2 regions of the Lactobacillus sp. IBH004 genome follow, and region 1 is predicted to be linked to the other one. Evidence: predicted binding sites of a transcription regulator. Region 1 holds the regulator's gene; the other holds the start of a gene.
The links. The regulator HrcA, encoded in region 1, represses chaperone genes, less so after heat shock. The targets are predictions, from matches to a motif close to TTAGCACTCNNNNNNNNNGAGTGCTAA.

Region 1 (7,899 bases):
TAGGCATTTATATGAATATGCACGAGCTGGTATTGAGGTAGAACGACCTAAAAGGCAAGTTAAAATTTTTGCTTATAATCTTGTAAATGAACCTATCTTTGATAAAGAAAAAGGTCAAGAAATGTTTGACTTTGAAATCGAATGTAGTAAGGGAACCTACGTTCGTTCTTTAATAAATGATTTAGGTACCCAACTGAAAATACCAGCGGTAATGAAAAGTTTGCGCCGCACATCTAGTTCAGGTTTTGATATTAGTCAGTCTGTAAAACTTTCTGAAATTACCGAAGATCCTAAATTAATTGATCAAATTATTCAACCAATTGATTCTTTTTTTAGAAATTACGTGCAAATAGATCTTGATGATAAATTATGGTCTAAAGTTAAAAATGGTGCAGCTATTTCTTTGAAAACGAATGCAAAAAAGATGGCATTACGTTACAATAATAAAGTTAAGGCAATCTATCGCAAAGATGGTACCATTTATCGCCCTTATTTAATGCTTTTACAAAATGAATAGGTGAATGAAGGTTTTATTATGGAAATTATCCATTTAACATACCCTTTTAAGGAAAACATAATTCCCCAAAATATAATTCTTGCTTTAGGTTTCTTCGATGGGGTTCATCGCGGACATCAAGAATTAATCAAAATCGCAAAAGAAAAAGCAAAGCAAAGACATTTACCACTAGTAGTAATGACGTTTGATCGTCATCCAAAAGAAGTTTATCAAAATAAAAAAGTTACATACATTGATACTCTTCCAGAAAAAGCATACAAGATGCAGAAACTTAAAGTTGACTATTTGTTGGTGATGCACTTTAATGAAGCTTTTAGTAAACTAACTGCACAGGAATTTGTTGATAATATTATAGTAAAATTACATGCCGACACTGTAGTTGCTGGCTTTGATTACACATATGGCCCTAAAGACACGGCTAATATGAAAAATTTCCCTAAGTTTGCTCAGGGAAGGTTCAATATAATTAATGTCCCTAAGCAGTCTTATGATGGTCAAAAAATTGGTTCTACGGAAATCAAGAAAGCGATAACTAGTGGAAATATGGAATTAGCCGCTAAGTTGTTAGGCTTTCCCTATGTTATGTCAGGCTATGTAGGTCACGGTTTGCGCAATGGGCATAAACTAGGTTTTCCCACAGCTAATTTGGTTTGGAGTGAAGACAAGGCTGTTCCTAAAATTGGCGTATATGCGACTAAAACCAAGATTTGTGGTAAGTGGTATGACTCAATGACAAGTGTAGGCTATAATGTGACTATCAATCAGGGGAAAAAGCTTTATATTGAGTCAAACTTATTTGGCTTTGATCAGGAAGCCTATGATGAGGAAATGGTAATTAAATGGTATAAGTATACCCGTGGTGAAATTAAATTTGCCAATTTAAAAGAGCTAACACAACAAATGAGTCAAGACGAGGCTGAAATTAAAAATTATTTTGCTGCGATGAATTAATTAATGATACTAAAAAAATGATTGACGTTTTTTAAGAAAAAAGTTAGCACTCAACTTGACATTCTGCTAAAAGCTAGTATCATATAAATTGTTAGCACCTAATCAGATTGAGTGCTAAAAGTGAGGGCGATATTTATGTTGACCGAACGTCAAGAATTAATTTTAAAAACAATTATCAATGATTTTACGCAGACACATGATCCTGTTGGGTCCAAAACTGTTATGAATCAACTGCCTATTAAGGTTTCAAGTGCTACTATTCGTAACGAAATGGCTGTTTTAGAAGATAAGGGTTTGATTGAAAAAACTCATTTGTCTAGTGGTCGCGTGCCTTCAACTGAAGGCTACCGCTATTATCTTGACAATTTAGTTGAACCTTTACAAATTTCATCTTCTGTATACAAGCGAATCATTAGTCAGCTTGATCAACCATTTCATCAGGTTAACGATATCGTACAGGCAGCTGTCAAAATTTTATCGGATCTAACCAATTACACAGCATTTGCGGAAGGTCCTGAAAATAGTGAATTAACTATTACTGGTTTTCGTATCGTGCCATTGTTTAACAGACAGATTATGGCTGTCTTAGGAACTAGTGACGGTGACGTTCATGACCAGGTTTATACTTTACCTTATAATGTTAATGGTGATGAAATTGAACAGGCTGTGCGCATGATTAACGATCAGCTGGTGGGCAAAACTTTAGATCAAGTTACTCCAGACTATCTTAAAAAGACTTTGGGCAATAAACTTAAAGTTGCTCATGTCTCTGAACTGATTAATTTGGTCGAGGATGTTATTAACGATGCTGCCAGTGAGCAAACCTATGTTGATGGTCAGATTAACCTGCTTAACAACATTTCTCTGGACGATATTTCAAACTTAAGATCGCTCTATGAAATGATTGAGCATAATGATTTGATTTCCAGTATTTTGGACAATAGGCAAAATTTGAAAAGCGACAGGTATCCCGTTCGAGTTAGTTTAGGATCCGAATTATCAAATGATTTGTTAAAGGATTACAGTCTGCTTACGGCAGAGTACAGCGTTGGCTCTCATGGAAAGGGCATAATTGCTTTACTTGGCCCTGATAATATGCCGTATTCTCAGGTGATTGGATTACTCGAGTATTTCAGAAACGAACTATCTAAAAAATTACTTGATTATTATGGTAGATTCAAATAAAGGAGGTTAGCCGTGAGTAAAGAAGAAAATAATAGTAAAAACTCAAAAAAAGAGCCAAAAAAAGATGAGCATAAAAAGTCAAAGACAGAAGTAGAAAATTCTAAGACTAAGGCTAACGAAGAAAAGAAACCAGAGTCTTTGGAAAGTAAATTGCAGCGTAATTTGACTCAATTGCAAAAAGAAAAAGACGATCTGGAAGATAAGTTTTTGCGCAGTCAAGCTGAGATGCAAAATATGCAAAATCGCTACAATAAAGAAAGAGCGCAGCTTATCAAATATGAGTCTCAATCCTTAGCTAAAGATGTTTTGCCAGCGATGGATAATTTAGAAAGAGCTTTAGCTACTAAAGTCGATGACGAAGCATCAAAACAGCTTAAAAAAGGTGTACAGATGACACTTGATTCACTGGTTAAAGCTATGAAAGATCACGGTATCAGTGAAATTATAGCTGAAGGTGTCAAATTTGATCCCAATTTACACCAAGCTGTTCAAACCGTTGCAGCTGAAAATGATGATCAAAAAGATCATGTTGTACGAGTTTTACAAAAGGGATACTTGTACAAAGATCGTACTTTAAGACCGGCTATGGTTGTTGTAGCACAATAATTGAAAGGAAGCATATCAATGTCAAAAGTTATCGGAATTGACCTCGGAACTACTAACTCAGCAGTTGCCGTTTTGGAGGGTAAAGAACCCAAAATTATTACTAACCCAGAAGGAAATCGCACTACCCCTTCAGTAGTTGCCTTTAAAGATGGAGAAATCCAAGTTGGTGAAGTTGCCAAAAGACAAGCAATTACCAATCCCAATACTATTTCTTCTATTAAACGTCACATGGGCGAAACTGATTACAAGGTCAAAATTGGTGATAAAGCATATACACCACAGGAAATTTCAGCAATGATCTTGCAGTATATCAAGAAATTCTCTGAAGATTATTTGGGCGAGAAAGTAACCGATGCTGTTATTACCGTACCTGCATACTTTAATGACGCTCAGCGTCAAGCTACCAAAGATGCTGGTAAAATAGCTGGTTTAGATGTTAAGAGAATCATTAACGAACCTACTGCATCTTCCCTTGCATATGGTCTTGACAAAGATGCTGAAGACGAAAAAGTTTTAGTTTACGACCTTGGTGGTGGTACTTTTGATGTTTCCGTTTTGCAATTAGGTGACGGTGTGTTCCAAGTTCTTTCAACTAATGGTGATACCCATCTTGGTGGTGATGATTTTGATAACAAGATTATTGATTGGTTGATTAAGAACTTTAAAGATGAAAATGGTGTTGACCTTTCTAAAGATAAAATGGCTTTACAAAGGTTAAAGGATGCTGCCGAAAAGGCGAAGAAAGATTTGTCTGGTGTTTCAGCAACCCATATTTCATTGCCATTTATCTCTGCAGGTGAATCTGGCCCATTGCACCTTGAAGCCGATTTAACTCGGGCAAAATTCGATGAATTAACTTCTGACTTAGTTGAAAAGACTAAGATCCCATTTGATAATGCTTTAAAAGACGCTGATTTAACAGTTAATGACATTGACAAAGTCATTTTAAATGGTGGTTCTACCCGAATTCCTGCTGTACAGGATGCCGTTAAGAAGTGGGCCGGTAAAGAGCCTGATCACTCAATTAACCCAGACGAAGCTGTTGCTTTAGGTGCTGCTATTCAAGGTGGTGTCATTTCAGGTGACGTTAAGGATGTTGTCTTACTTGATGTAACCCCATTATCACTTGGAATTGAAACAATGGGTGGTGTATTTACCAAACTTATTGAAAAGAATACAACTATTCCAACTTCAAAGAGCCAGATTTTCTCAACTGCTGCTGATAATCAACCAGCTGTTGATGTGCACGTTTTGCAAGGTGAACGCCCAATGGCTGCCGATGATAAGACTTTAGGACGGTTTGAATTAACTGATATTCCTGCAGCCCCTCGTGGTGTACCACAAATTCAAGTTACTTTTGATATTGACAAGAACGGTATCGTTAATGTTTCTGCTAAGGATATGGGAACTGGTAAAGAACAAAAGATTACTATCAAGAGTTCATCCGGCTTATCTGATGAAGAAATTAAGAAGATGCAAAAAGAAGCTGAAGAACATGCGGAAGAGGATAAGAAGAAGAAAGAAGAAGTCGACTTACGTAATGAAGTTGATCAATTAATCTTCTCCACTGAAAAGACCTTGAAAGATGTCAAAGGCAAAGTCTCTGATGATGATACTAAGAAAGTTCAAGATGCACTTGATGCTTTAAAGAAAGCTCAAAAAGACAACAATTTGGATGAAATGAAAGCTAAGAAGGATGAATTATCCAAGGTTGCACAAGACTTAGCAGTCAAATTGTACCAAGCTAATGGTGGAGCTCAAGGTGCACAAGGACAAGCTGGACCTCAAGCCGGACCACAAAATCCTGGTTCACAAGATGGTAATAATGGTTCTGCAGGTGAAGGTGAATTTCATAAGGTAGACCCAGATAAGTAAAGGGTTTATAATTGAATAAATTAGAAAAGAACTGCCAGGAAAAGTAGTTCTTTTCTTTTGTAAGGTTAAGGAGCTTATAGATGGCACAAGAAGATTATTATGAAGTGCTGGGAGTAGATCGCAATGCCAGTGACAAAGAAATTACCTCTGCTTATCGCAAACTTGCCAAGAAGTATCACCCTGATTTAAACCATGAGCCTGGTGCTGAGGAAAAATATAAAAAGGTTAACGAAGCCTATGAAGTATTACATGACAAGCAAAAAAGAGCCCAATATGATCAATTTGGTTCAGCTGGAGTCAATGGTCAAGGAGGTTTTGGCGGTGCTGGTCAAGGATACAGTGACTTTGGGGGCTTCGGTGATTTTGGCGATATATTTAATGATTTCTTCGGTGGTGCCACTGGTGAGAGTCAACATCATGTAAATCCCACGGCGCCAACTCGCGGTGAAGACTTAGATTATACGTTGTCTATTGATTTTATGGATGCAATTACGGGTAAGAAAACACAAGTTTCCTATACTCGGAGTGAAACCTGCCCAACTTGTGGGGGCAATGGTGCTGAAAAAGGCACACATCCGATAATTTGTGATAAATGTAATGGCTCAGGTTATATGACTATTACTCAAAAATCCCTGATAGGTATGATACGACAGCAAGCTGTTTGTGACAAATGCCATGGAAAAGGTGTAATTATTGAACATCCATGTCAAACTTGTCATGGTAATGGCGTAATTGACGGTAAGAATACCATTGAAGTTAATATTCCTGCTGGAATAGATAATGGCCAGCAATTGCGTTATGAAGGTCAAGGCGAAGCTGGTAAAAATGGTGGTCCTTACGGTGATTTGTACATCAATTATCGGATTAAACCATCAAAGGAATTTGAGCGTAAAGGTACAACTATTTATACGACCGTTCCAATTTCATTTGCCCAGGCAACGTTAGGCGATGAGATTAATGTTAAAACTGTACACGGCGAAAAGAAGCTAAAAATTCCTGCAGGTACTCAACCAAATAAGAAGTTTACCATCCACGGACAAGGTGTTCCGTATTTGCGTGGCAACGGTAATGGTGACCAGATTACTACCGTTCAAGTTCAAATTCCAAAATCAATTAATGAGAAGCAAAAACAGGCTCTAGTTGATTTTGTCAAAGCAGGTGGAGGGTCAATAACGCCGCAAGAAAAAGGATTTTTTGAAAGGCTAAAAGAAAAATTGCAGTGATAATTACGTTATCATAACTTCACTGATTAGATCTTTTTGATTAAAATAGAAGAAAAATTGCAATGTTAGAATGTCCTAAGGGTTATAAATATTGGAATAAAAATGATACCGGGATAACTATATCGGCGGATGCACCTCAATGGGCAAAAAAAGAATTTCATAAATATATGAAACTTTTTGCAAAAAATGGAAAACCTGATAAACACGGTATAGTCAAGTATTATTAACATTTTGGCAATTTGAACAAGAGCTGATTCCTAAAATATCAAGGAATTAGCTCTTTAATTTTGGCATGTTTCTTAATTCGTTTTATACAGTCTGTTGAATTTGCTATAATAATAAAGATAGAGTAAAGGGTGCAAATTATTTATGGACATAACAAAATTACAAGATTATCAAAAACATATTCGCAACTTTTCCATTGTTGCTCATATTGATCATGGAAAATCAACGATTGCGGACCGTATTTTAGAGTTGACCGATACAGTATCTGAACGCCAATTAAAAAATCAGATGTTAGACGATATGCCGCTTGAGCGCCAACGCGGTATTACCATTAAGATGAACTCGGTTGAAATTAAATATCATGCTCAAGATGGCGAAGACTACATTTTTCATCTAATTGATACACCAGGACACGTGGATTTTTCATACGAAGTTTCACGTTCTTTAGCTGCGTGTGAAGGTGCGCTCTTAGTAGTCGACGCTTCGCAAGGCGTACAAGCCCAAACTTTGGCAAATACTTACTTGGCAATTGATGATGATTTAGAAATATTGCCTGTAATAAACAAGATCGATTTGCCTTCGGCTAACCCAGAGCAGGCTAAAGAAGAAATTACAGAAATGCTGGGACTTGATGCATCCGACGCTGTTGAAGTTTCTGGTAAAACTGGTCAGGGCATTAAGGAGTTGCTTGAACGGATCGTAAAAGACATTCCGGCACCGCAGGGTAATTTGCAAAACCCACTTAAAGCATTAATTTTTGATTCTAAGTATGATGACTATCGCGGGGTAGTTCTCTCTGTCAGGATTGAAGAAGGTACGGTTAAACCTGGCGATAAAATAAAAATCATGAATACGGGTAAAGAGTATGAAGTAACTGAAGTGGGAGTTTCTAGTCCACATCCGGTTAAAAAGGATATTCTGATTGCGGGGGATGTTGGTTACCTAACGGCTAACATCAAATCCGTTCGTGAAACTCGTGTTGGTGATACAATTACTGCAGCGGAACATCCCACAGCTGAGCCATTACCAGGGTATCGGCAAATACCACCAATGGTTTATTCTGGTATGTATCCCGTAGATAATTCCAAATATGATGACCTTAAGGAAGCTTTACAAAAATTGCAGCTCAATGATGCTGCTTTAGAATTTGAACCTGAAACTTCAACCGCTTTAGGCTTTGGCTTTAGGTGCGGCTTTTTAGGTTTACTCCACATGGATGTGGTGCAGGAGAGACTTGAACAGGAATTTGACCTAGACTTGATTATGACTGCCCCTTCTGTTGATTATCATGCGATTATGAATGACGGTACGACCAAA
Region 2 (7,899 bases), 800 kb from region 1:
GCCCCAACGGTCACCGAGTACCAGCAACGATTAAAATAGCTGAAGCCATGGATCTAACGGGGGCAGCTATGGGACGATTAACTTGTCCTACATGTGGGAGACAATTTTATGCTTTTAGTGCAGAAGACTTTGCGTTTAATTCTGATGGTGCGTGTCAAAAATGCCAAGGACTGGGAACTGTTGAAGAAATTGATGATAGCAAAATCATTGCAGATGAGAATTTATCTCTTGAAAATGGAGCAGTGGCAACTTGGCAAATTCCCGGACGAAATTGGATGTGGCGTATTGCCCGGGAACTAGGGGTACGGACCGATATTCCATATAAAGAGCTGAATGCTAAAGAAAAAGAAATTGTACTTCATGGAAAAGAGCGGAAAGTCCCGATTGATTTGCCAACTTCAACTGGTCGCGTATATCATCTAGATGCGCTATATGAGAATGCTTATAATGCGGTAGCTAATTCACGCAAAACTACTAAGTCTGAACGCGGACTGCAAAGAATTAACTCCTTTTATAAATTCAGTACCTGTCCCCGCTGCCAAGGCTATCGCATTGATCCAAGTCGCTGGCAGCAGTTAGTTGCTGGAAAAAGTATTGTAGCAGCTGAACAATTAACTTTGGGTGAACTGAGCCACTATATGAGTGAGATTTTAGCTTCCCTGCCGCAAGATATGCAGGAATTGGCGGAAAATTTAACTGGTGAATTGATGCATCAAGTCAAGCCCCTGCTAAAATTAGGCTTAGACTATCTGAGTTTAGATAGACAGGCTGCCAGTCTGTCTACGGGGGAACTGCAACGAATTCAGCTTGGTAGAACTTTGCGTACGGAAACCACTGGGGTGCTTTACGTTTTAGATGAACCATCTGTTGGTTTGCACCCTGATAATGTGGCTGGACTGATTGATATATTTCATGAACTGGTTAATCAAGGAAACTCTTTAGTTGTAGTTGATCATGAAACTGCAATCATTAAGGCAGCCGATTGGGTAATTGAAATTGGTCCTGGTTCAGGCAGCCGGGGTGGTGAGATTATTTCCCAGGGAATACCTAGTGAGATTGAGCAAAGTGAACAGTCTCTAATTGGTCCTTACTTAACTGGTAAGGCACCACTCCTAGTTCGTCACAGGGCCAAAACTGACCAAATTTTTAAACACGGTAAGGTTGAATTTGATGTTACTGAACGTTTTAATTTAAAGAATATTCACGCGCAAATTCCACTCAATCGCTTAACTTCCGTTACCGGCTTTTCTGGCGCTGGTAAGACTACCCTAATTCTCGATTCCCTCATTCCTGCACTTAAAGCACAAAAAAATCTTAAAAATGGTCCTGATTGGGTAAAAAATTTAAAAAATGATGCTATTAAAAATGTAATTAGTGTTGACTCTACACCTGTTGGTAAAAATCAACGTTCGACTGTTGCAACTTATACTGATATTATGGATAATTTGCGTAAACTCTTTGCCAAGCAGCCATTAGCAAAAAAATTAAAATACCGTGCGTCTCATTTTTCTTACAATAACAAAGAGGGTGCCTGTCCGGCATGTAACGGAACCGGTGTAATTTCACTTGACATCCAATATCTACCAGATATGGTTGAAACGTGCTCTGTATGTGGCGGTCACCGTTTTAACCAAGCTGTTTTACAAGTAAAATGGCATAACTTAAGTATTGCGGATGTCTTAGATTATTCCGTTGATGATGCGCTAGACAAAGAACTTTTTAAAAATGAACCAAAAATCAATAAAACAATTACAACTTTGCATGATATGGGTCTAGGATATTTGCACTTGGGAGAATCTACTCCAGCTTTATCAGGAGGAGAAGCACAACGCTTGAAACTAACCAGTCATATCCATCAAAGACAAAAAGGGACACTATTTGTTTTTGATGAACCGACCGTTGGCTTACATCCACAAGATGTCAGAACCCTTTTGCATGTTTTTCAAAAATTACTTGAGCAAAAAGGAACTATTATTACAATCACACACGATTTAGATATTATGGCTAACAGTGATTATATGATTGATATGGGACCAAAAGGTGGGCTGCAAGGTGGGAAAATTATTGCAAGTGGCACTCCTGTGGATATTTCGCAAAAATCTAATAGTTTAACTGGTAAATATTTACGAAAACAATTTAAATTGTATCAAAAATAGCAGTGAAAAGTCTTAAAAGAAGCATTAGTGCTTTTATAGCAAGACTTTTTTCTTTTGTGGAAAAAACGGGAAAATTGTGGAAAAAGCAATCATAATTTTTGCCTTCTGTGGATAACCTGCTATAATATTATATGTAAGTAATTAGCAGTCGAACCGATCGAGTGCTAATCACAAATTTATAACCTATCAAAGGGGTGTTTGCATATGGCATATTTTGATAACGATTTTGACGATTTATTTAACGAACTAAACAATTCATTCTTTAACAATACTAACGACAACGGTGGTGCTATTCCTATTCACTACTCCAGTAGTATGAATATTTCTCCACAAGATTTGAATCAAAGTGGACAAGTGAGACAAAAACAAGGTCAAAAGCCAATTGGTGTTGATCTGGTTGAACAAGCTAAGAAGAATAAGTACGATCCTGTAATTGGGCGTGACGAACAAATTCAAGAAGTAATTGAAATTTTAAGTCGGCGCAAGAAGAATAATCCTGTGTTAATTGGACCTGCCGGGGTTGGTAAAACAGCTATTGTAGAAGGCTTGGCACAAAAGATTGCTGCAGGCGATGTTCCTGATAAAATGAAGGACAAGCATATTATCGCAATTAATATTAATGATATGGTTGCCGGATCAAGCTTGCGTGGCAGTTTTGAAGAGCGCCTTAAGAAAGTGATTGACGAAGCAAAAAAGAATCCGAATATTATCTTGTTCATTGATGAATTGCATAATATAGTTGGAGCCGGTTCTACTGATTCTGAGAATAATAACGGTGATGCCGCTAATATTTTAAAACCGGCTTTAGCTAGTGGTGATTTAAACTTAATTGGTGCAACGACTACAAGTGAGTATCGCAGAATTGAAAATGATGCGGCACTCGCACGTCGGTTCCAACCAGTACAAGTTCCGGAACCATCAGCAGACGTTACCGTTAAAATCTTGGAAGGATTAAAGGATAAATATGAGTCTTTCCATCACGTAAAATATAATGACAGTGCTTTGAAACTCGCAGTTGAATTGTCACAACGTTATATTCAGGGACGTTATTTACCTGACAAGGCCATTGACTTAATGGATGAGGCAGGTGCTAAAAAGGGTCTTGATACAATTCCCAGCGATGAAGCAACTTTAAAGAAACGGATTAAAAAGCTTGAAAGTGAGAAAGAAGCAGCTGTCAAAAAAGAAGATTATAGTAGAGCAAACGAGTTGAAAAAACAAGTCGAAGACTTGCGTGATAAGGCTAATCACGTGGATGACGCTGCCACTCCACATGTTACTGATGAAGATATCTACGCTTTAATCGAAGCTAAGACTAAGATTCCAATGAGTGAATTACATGCAAGTGCAGGACAAAAGAACCTTGACTTGGCTGAGAAATTAAAGAAAGTAGTTATTGATCAGGATAATGCTGTTGACATCATTACAGATGCGATTGCCCGTAAACAAGTTTTCAAAGACAATGATCGTCCCACTGGTACGTTCTTGCTAACTGGACCTACTGGTGTAGGTAAGACGGAATTAGCTAAACAATTAGCTATTCAGCTATTTGGTGGTGAAAATCATCTTATTAGACTGGATATGTCTGAATATCAAGATCAGATGGCAGTTAATAAATTGATCGGTTCGGCACCGGGCTATGTTGGTTATGGTGAAGGCGGCCAATTAACTGAAAAAGTTCGTCATCAACCATACAGTTTGATTTTGTTTGATGAAATTGAAAAAGCTAATCCACAAGTATTCAATGCTTTGCTTCAGATCATGGACGATGGGCGCTTAACTGATGCTCAGGGCAGAACAGTTTCCTTTAAGGACACAATTTTAATCATGACTTCTAATGCAGGCTACTCTGACCAATTATTAAAAGACGGCAAAGTTGATCATGATAAGCTGATTAAAGCTCTTGAGGCCTACTTCAGACCAGAATTTTTGAATAGACTTGATGCTATTGTTCCGTTTAATTCATTGACCAAAGATGATATGAATAAGATTATTGATATCTATTTGAATAAAATGGCACATGTTTTGGCTAAAAAAGGTGTTAAGGTTGAAGTCTCTGATGAAGCTAAAACCTACTTAGCAGATAAGGGTTATGATAAGAAATTTGGTGCAAGACCTCTACGTAGAGTCGTTGAACAAGATTTAGAAACGCCAATTGCCAAGTTATTAATGAAAAAACCTGACACTAAAACAGTTAAGTTTACAGCAGATGATAAACATGTTTACCTAAATGATGCCGCAATTTTGGACATTTCGGCAAAAACTGATACTGAAACTAAAGATAGTGCAAAACAAGACTAATTTTAAAAACGAGAGTCATCCTATGAAAGTGATGTAAACCCTGAAATTAAGATAAATTGGGGAGTCATATTGCAATGAAGGGATGGCTCTTTTTTTAAATATATTCGTTTCACGTGAAACTAGATGCACATACAAAATTTTGCTTTTGTTTTATTATTAGAAGTTCAAATTATTTTATTGGACAATAGAGAAGTTTTACTATTGACAATAAAAAGAATTTAGTTTAAATTAGTTAACAATTAAATTAATATTAAAAGCTAAAGAGAAATTTTTAGCTTATGTAGTTTTTTATAGGGGACAGTTCAAATGAAACAACGAGTAGAAGACCTAGATTGGAAAAATCTGGGATTTAAGTATCGAGATCTGCCTTATCGCTATGAGGCAAAACATAAAGATGGTGAATGGCAGGAAGGGAAACTGACTGAAGATTCAACCATGACATTTTCTGAAGGTGCAGAAGTCCTGCACTATGGTCAGGAAATTTTTGAGGGCTTAAAGGCCTATCGTAGAAAAGACGGTAAAATCAACCTGTTTAGACCTGATCAAAATGCACACCGCTTTACCCTTTCAGCAAAGCGGTTAGCCATGCCGCCTTTCCCTGAAGATAGGTTTGTTGCTGCAGTAAAGCAAGTTGTTAAGGCTAACGAAGAGTTTGTACCACCATATGACAGTGGTGCGACCCTGTATTTACGGCCACTTATGGTGGGAACATCAAAAGTTTTAGGTGTTGAAGCAGCCAGCGAATATACCTTCCGCATTTTTGCGGTTCCAGTTGGCGCATATATTAAAGGATTGAACCCTGCAGATTACATTGTTAGTGAATACGACCGTGCCGCATATGCCGGTACTGGTCAAGCAAAGACATCAGGTAACTATGCCAGCAGCTTGCTTCCGTCCGTTGAAGCACACAAGAACGGCTTTGCCGATTGTCTTTACTTGGATCCACGTGAACATAAATATATTGATGAATTTGGTGGTGCTAACTTCTACGGCATTACCCAAGAAGGTCAATTTGTCACACCAAAATCACAATCGATTTTGGTTTCTATTACTAAGCGCTCACTTTTGGAAGTCGCTAAGTGGCAAGGCCTAAACCCGGTTGAACGTCAAATCACTTTGGAAGAAGCGTTCAACATGAAAGAAGCTGGTGCTATGGGTACAGCTGCTGTAATTTCACCCGTAGGTTCAATTACCTATAAGGGTGAGAAGCACGTTATCTACAGTGAAACAGAAACTGGACCGGTAACGACTAAGCTTTATAATGAATTAGTTGATATTCAGTATGGTAATAAAAAAGGCCCAGAGGGTTGGGTCCAAACAGTAGAATAAGTTTAAATATCGGGAACATAAGAGTCTGGGAAAAAATTATCTCTTCCCAAACCAACAAAAAAGCATTGAGTTTTGATATGACTCATAAATTTGGGGGTCATATCATTTTACGACTCAGTGCTTTTTTCATATACATTCTGCTCGGTATTGATATTATTTATTTACCAAACTCAAATAGGTCAGAGACCAATCGTCATGTATCAAAATTATACCACAGGTCAGACTGCTTTAGTATCCAATTTAGACTTTGTTATTCACCAGAATCTTTTAATCTGTCGAAATAATTTTTAGATTCTTAAAGAAGCCTTCAGTACCAATATCAACAAAAAGGCCGACACTACCTTGGGCTTTTGAACCATGTTTAAGGCTCGAGACCTTTAAAATAGGGTTGCTGTTGTTATTTAAGTAAAACTTTCCAGTTTCATCTTTTATTTCTGCTTTGATGGTGATCCATTGATTGAGCCCGATATCTGCTGAATTTTCATATTTAGTAATCTTATTATCGCGAAAGTATTTAAAAGTATGATGTGGATACGAAAAGTATTGAACAGCATGGCGCTTTCTTATTGGATCTTTTGTATGACCATTTGTGGGTCTGATATAGAAAGATTCAAAAGCCGAATTATCTTTATTAATTCGAAAAGCAATTCCAATAAAGCCACGTGCATAGTCTGGAGCATCCGGCAATAGTCGACTTAAAACTTGCACCTCTATGATACCATTATGAAAATTACAATTAGCTAATTTAGTAAATGTATTTTCATCAGGCTTTGCGAGTTTTTTAGCTTTTATCACACGAAGAATGGGCTCTTCCTTTAGGTCAACAGTATTAGCTTGTGTATTAACATTGATAAACTCGCTATGATTAAAATTCAATTTTCCCTCCCAGTATTAAAAACTATTATTGAACAAATATCTAAAATAAAGATAACATATATAATTTAATTTGCAATAACGCAAAGACTTTGCTCCAGCAATTTGCGAAAACTTTTATCGGCTGGTAACGATTTATCCGCAAACCAACCTGTTCCAACGTTGACAATATCTCCTATTGCTAAATCTCTAATGCACCTGCTTGCCAGTAATTGCTTTTTAGGATCAGTAAACTCAGTTGCTATCATTTGATTAAAGATAGATTTAAGTTCATTAAAAGCTGCAGTAGTTTCAGGAAACATATTGGTACGCGGCATTTTCAAAACAAATTGTGTTAAATGAAAATGATTAAGAGCTATTTGGCGAAACTCCATTGCAAAATCAATAATTGCTGTCATGCCGGCTTTACCAAATAAATTTCGTCGCAGCTGATCTGTCATTAAATTAATTAACCAAGCAACTATGGCATAATTCAGTGCTAACTGATTGGGAAAGTAATTATATAAAGCCTGTGATTGGGTACCAAATTCTCTGGCAATGGTCGCAAAATTATTTTCTTTTTTGTTTTCAATTAATTTAATGCTAGTTTTTATAATTAATTCTTTGGATAAAATTTGACGTGGCATACTAAACTTCCTATTTGCTTGACTTTTACAATGCGTAAATTATAATTACATATTGTAACTATAACACAAGATATGGTAAATATTAAGGGGTCAAGCATCATGAATATTTTTTTATTGGGACTAATAGGGTTAGTAATAGGAACCTTTGTTATTCTTTTTGGTGGTGGTGGCGCAGCCATTTACCTGGCAATTTTGACCGGTTTGTTTGGCCTCAATGCAGCGACAGCTTCTTCAACTTCACTAGTGACTGCTTTACCTTCATTAATTATCGGTGCAATTAGTTATTACCATCAAAGACAAATTAATATTAGAGTGGGTAATCAAATGTTAATGACGGCAATTCCGGCTGTAATAATCGGAGCACTGGTCTCAAAATATATTCCCGCTAAAATTTATAAGTGGCTAATAGGAATTGTCTTAGTAGTGCTTGGCATTAATATGTTATTTAAGAAAAAAGCACAAACCGCAGAAACAGTTAAGAAAACGCAGTTTGCCAGAATGGAAGCTGGAATTTATGGTATTTTGGGCGGCTTAATGGTTGGCGTAGCCGGCATGAGCGGTGGTGCTGTTATTATCGGTGGTTTATTTTTGCTGGGGTTACAAGATTTTCAAGC

Region 2: the regulator HrcA is predicted to act here: its motif matches at 2,298-2,324, upstream of LDX54_RS09310 (ATP-dependent Clp protease ATP-binding subunit).

What each region holds. Positions count from the first base shown of each region.
Region 1 covers NZ_CP110217.2:1,096,255-1,104,153, reverse strand. Annotated here, with positions in the region: gene truB (tRNA pseudouridine(55) synthase TruB) at 1-517, shown strand, start outside; gene ribF (riboflavin biosynthesis protein RibF) at 536-1,468, shown strand; gene hrcA (heat-inducible transcriptional repressor HrcA) at 1,604-2,653, shown strand; gene grpE (nucleotide exchange factor GrpE) at 2,666-3,259, shown strand; gene dnaK (molecular chaperone DnaK) at 3,278-5,134, shown strand; gene dnaJ (molecular chaperone DnaJ) at 5,215-6,357, shown strand; gene lepA (translation elongation factor 4) at 6,727-7,899, shown strand, end outside.
Region 2 covers NZ_CP110217.2:1,899,952-1,907,850, reverse strand. Annotated here, with positions in the region: gene LDX54_RS09315 (AAA family ATPase) at 1-2,156, shown strand, start outside; gene LDX54_RS09310 (ATP-dependent Clp protease ATP-binding subunit) at 2,361-4,457, shown strand; gene LDX54_RS09305 (branched-chain amino acid aminotransferase) at 4,764-5,786, shown strand; gene LDX54_RS09300 (hypothetical protein) at 6,054-6,662, opposite strand; gene LDX54_RS09295 (TetR/AcrR family transcriptional regulator) at 6,728-7,285, opposite strand; gene LDX54_RS09290 (sulfite exporter TauE/SafE family protein) at 7,385-7,899, shown strand, end outside.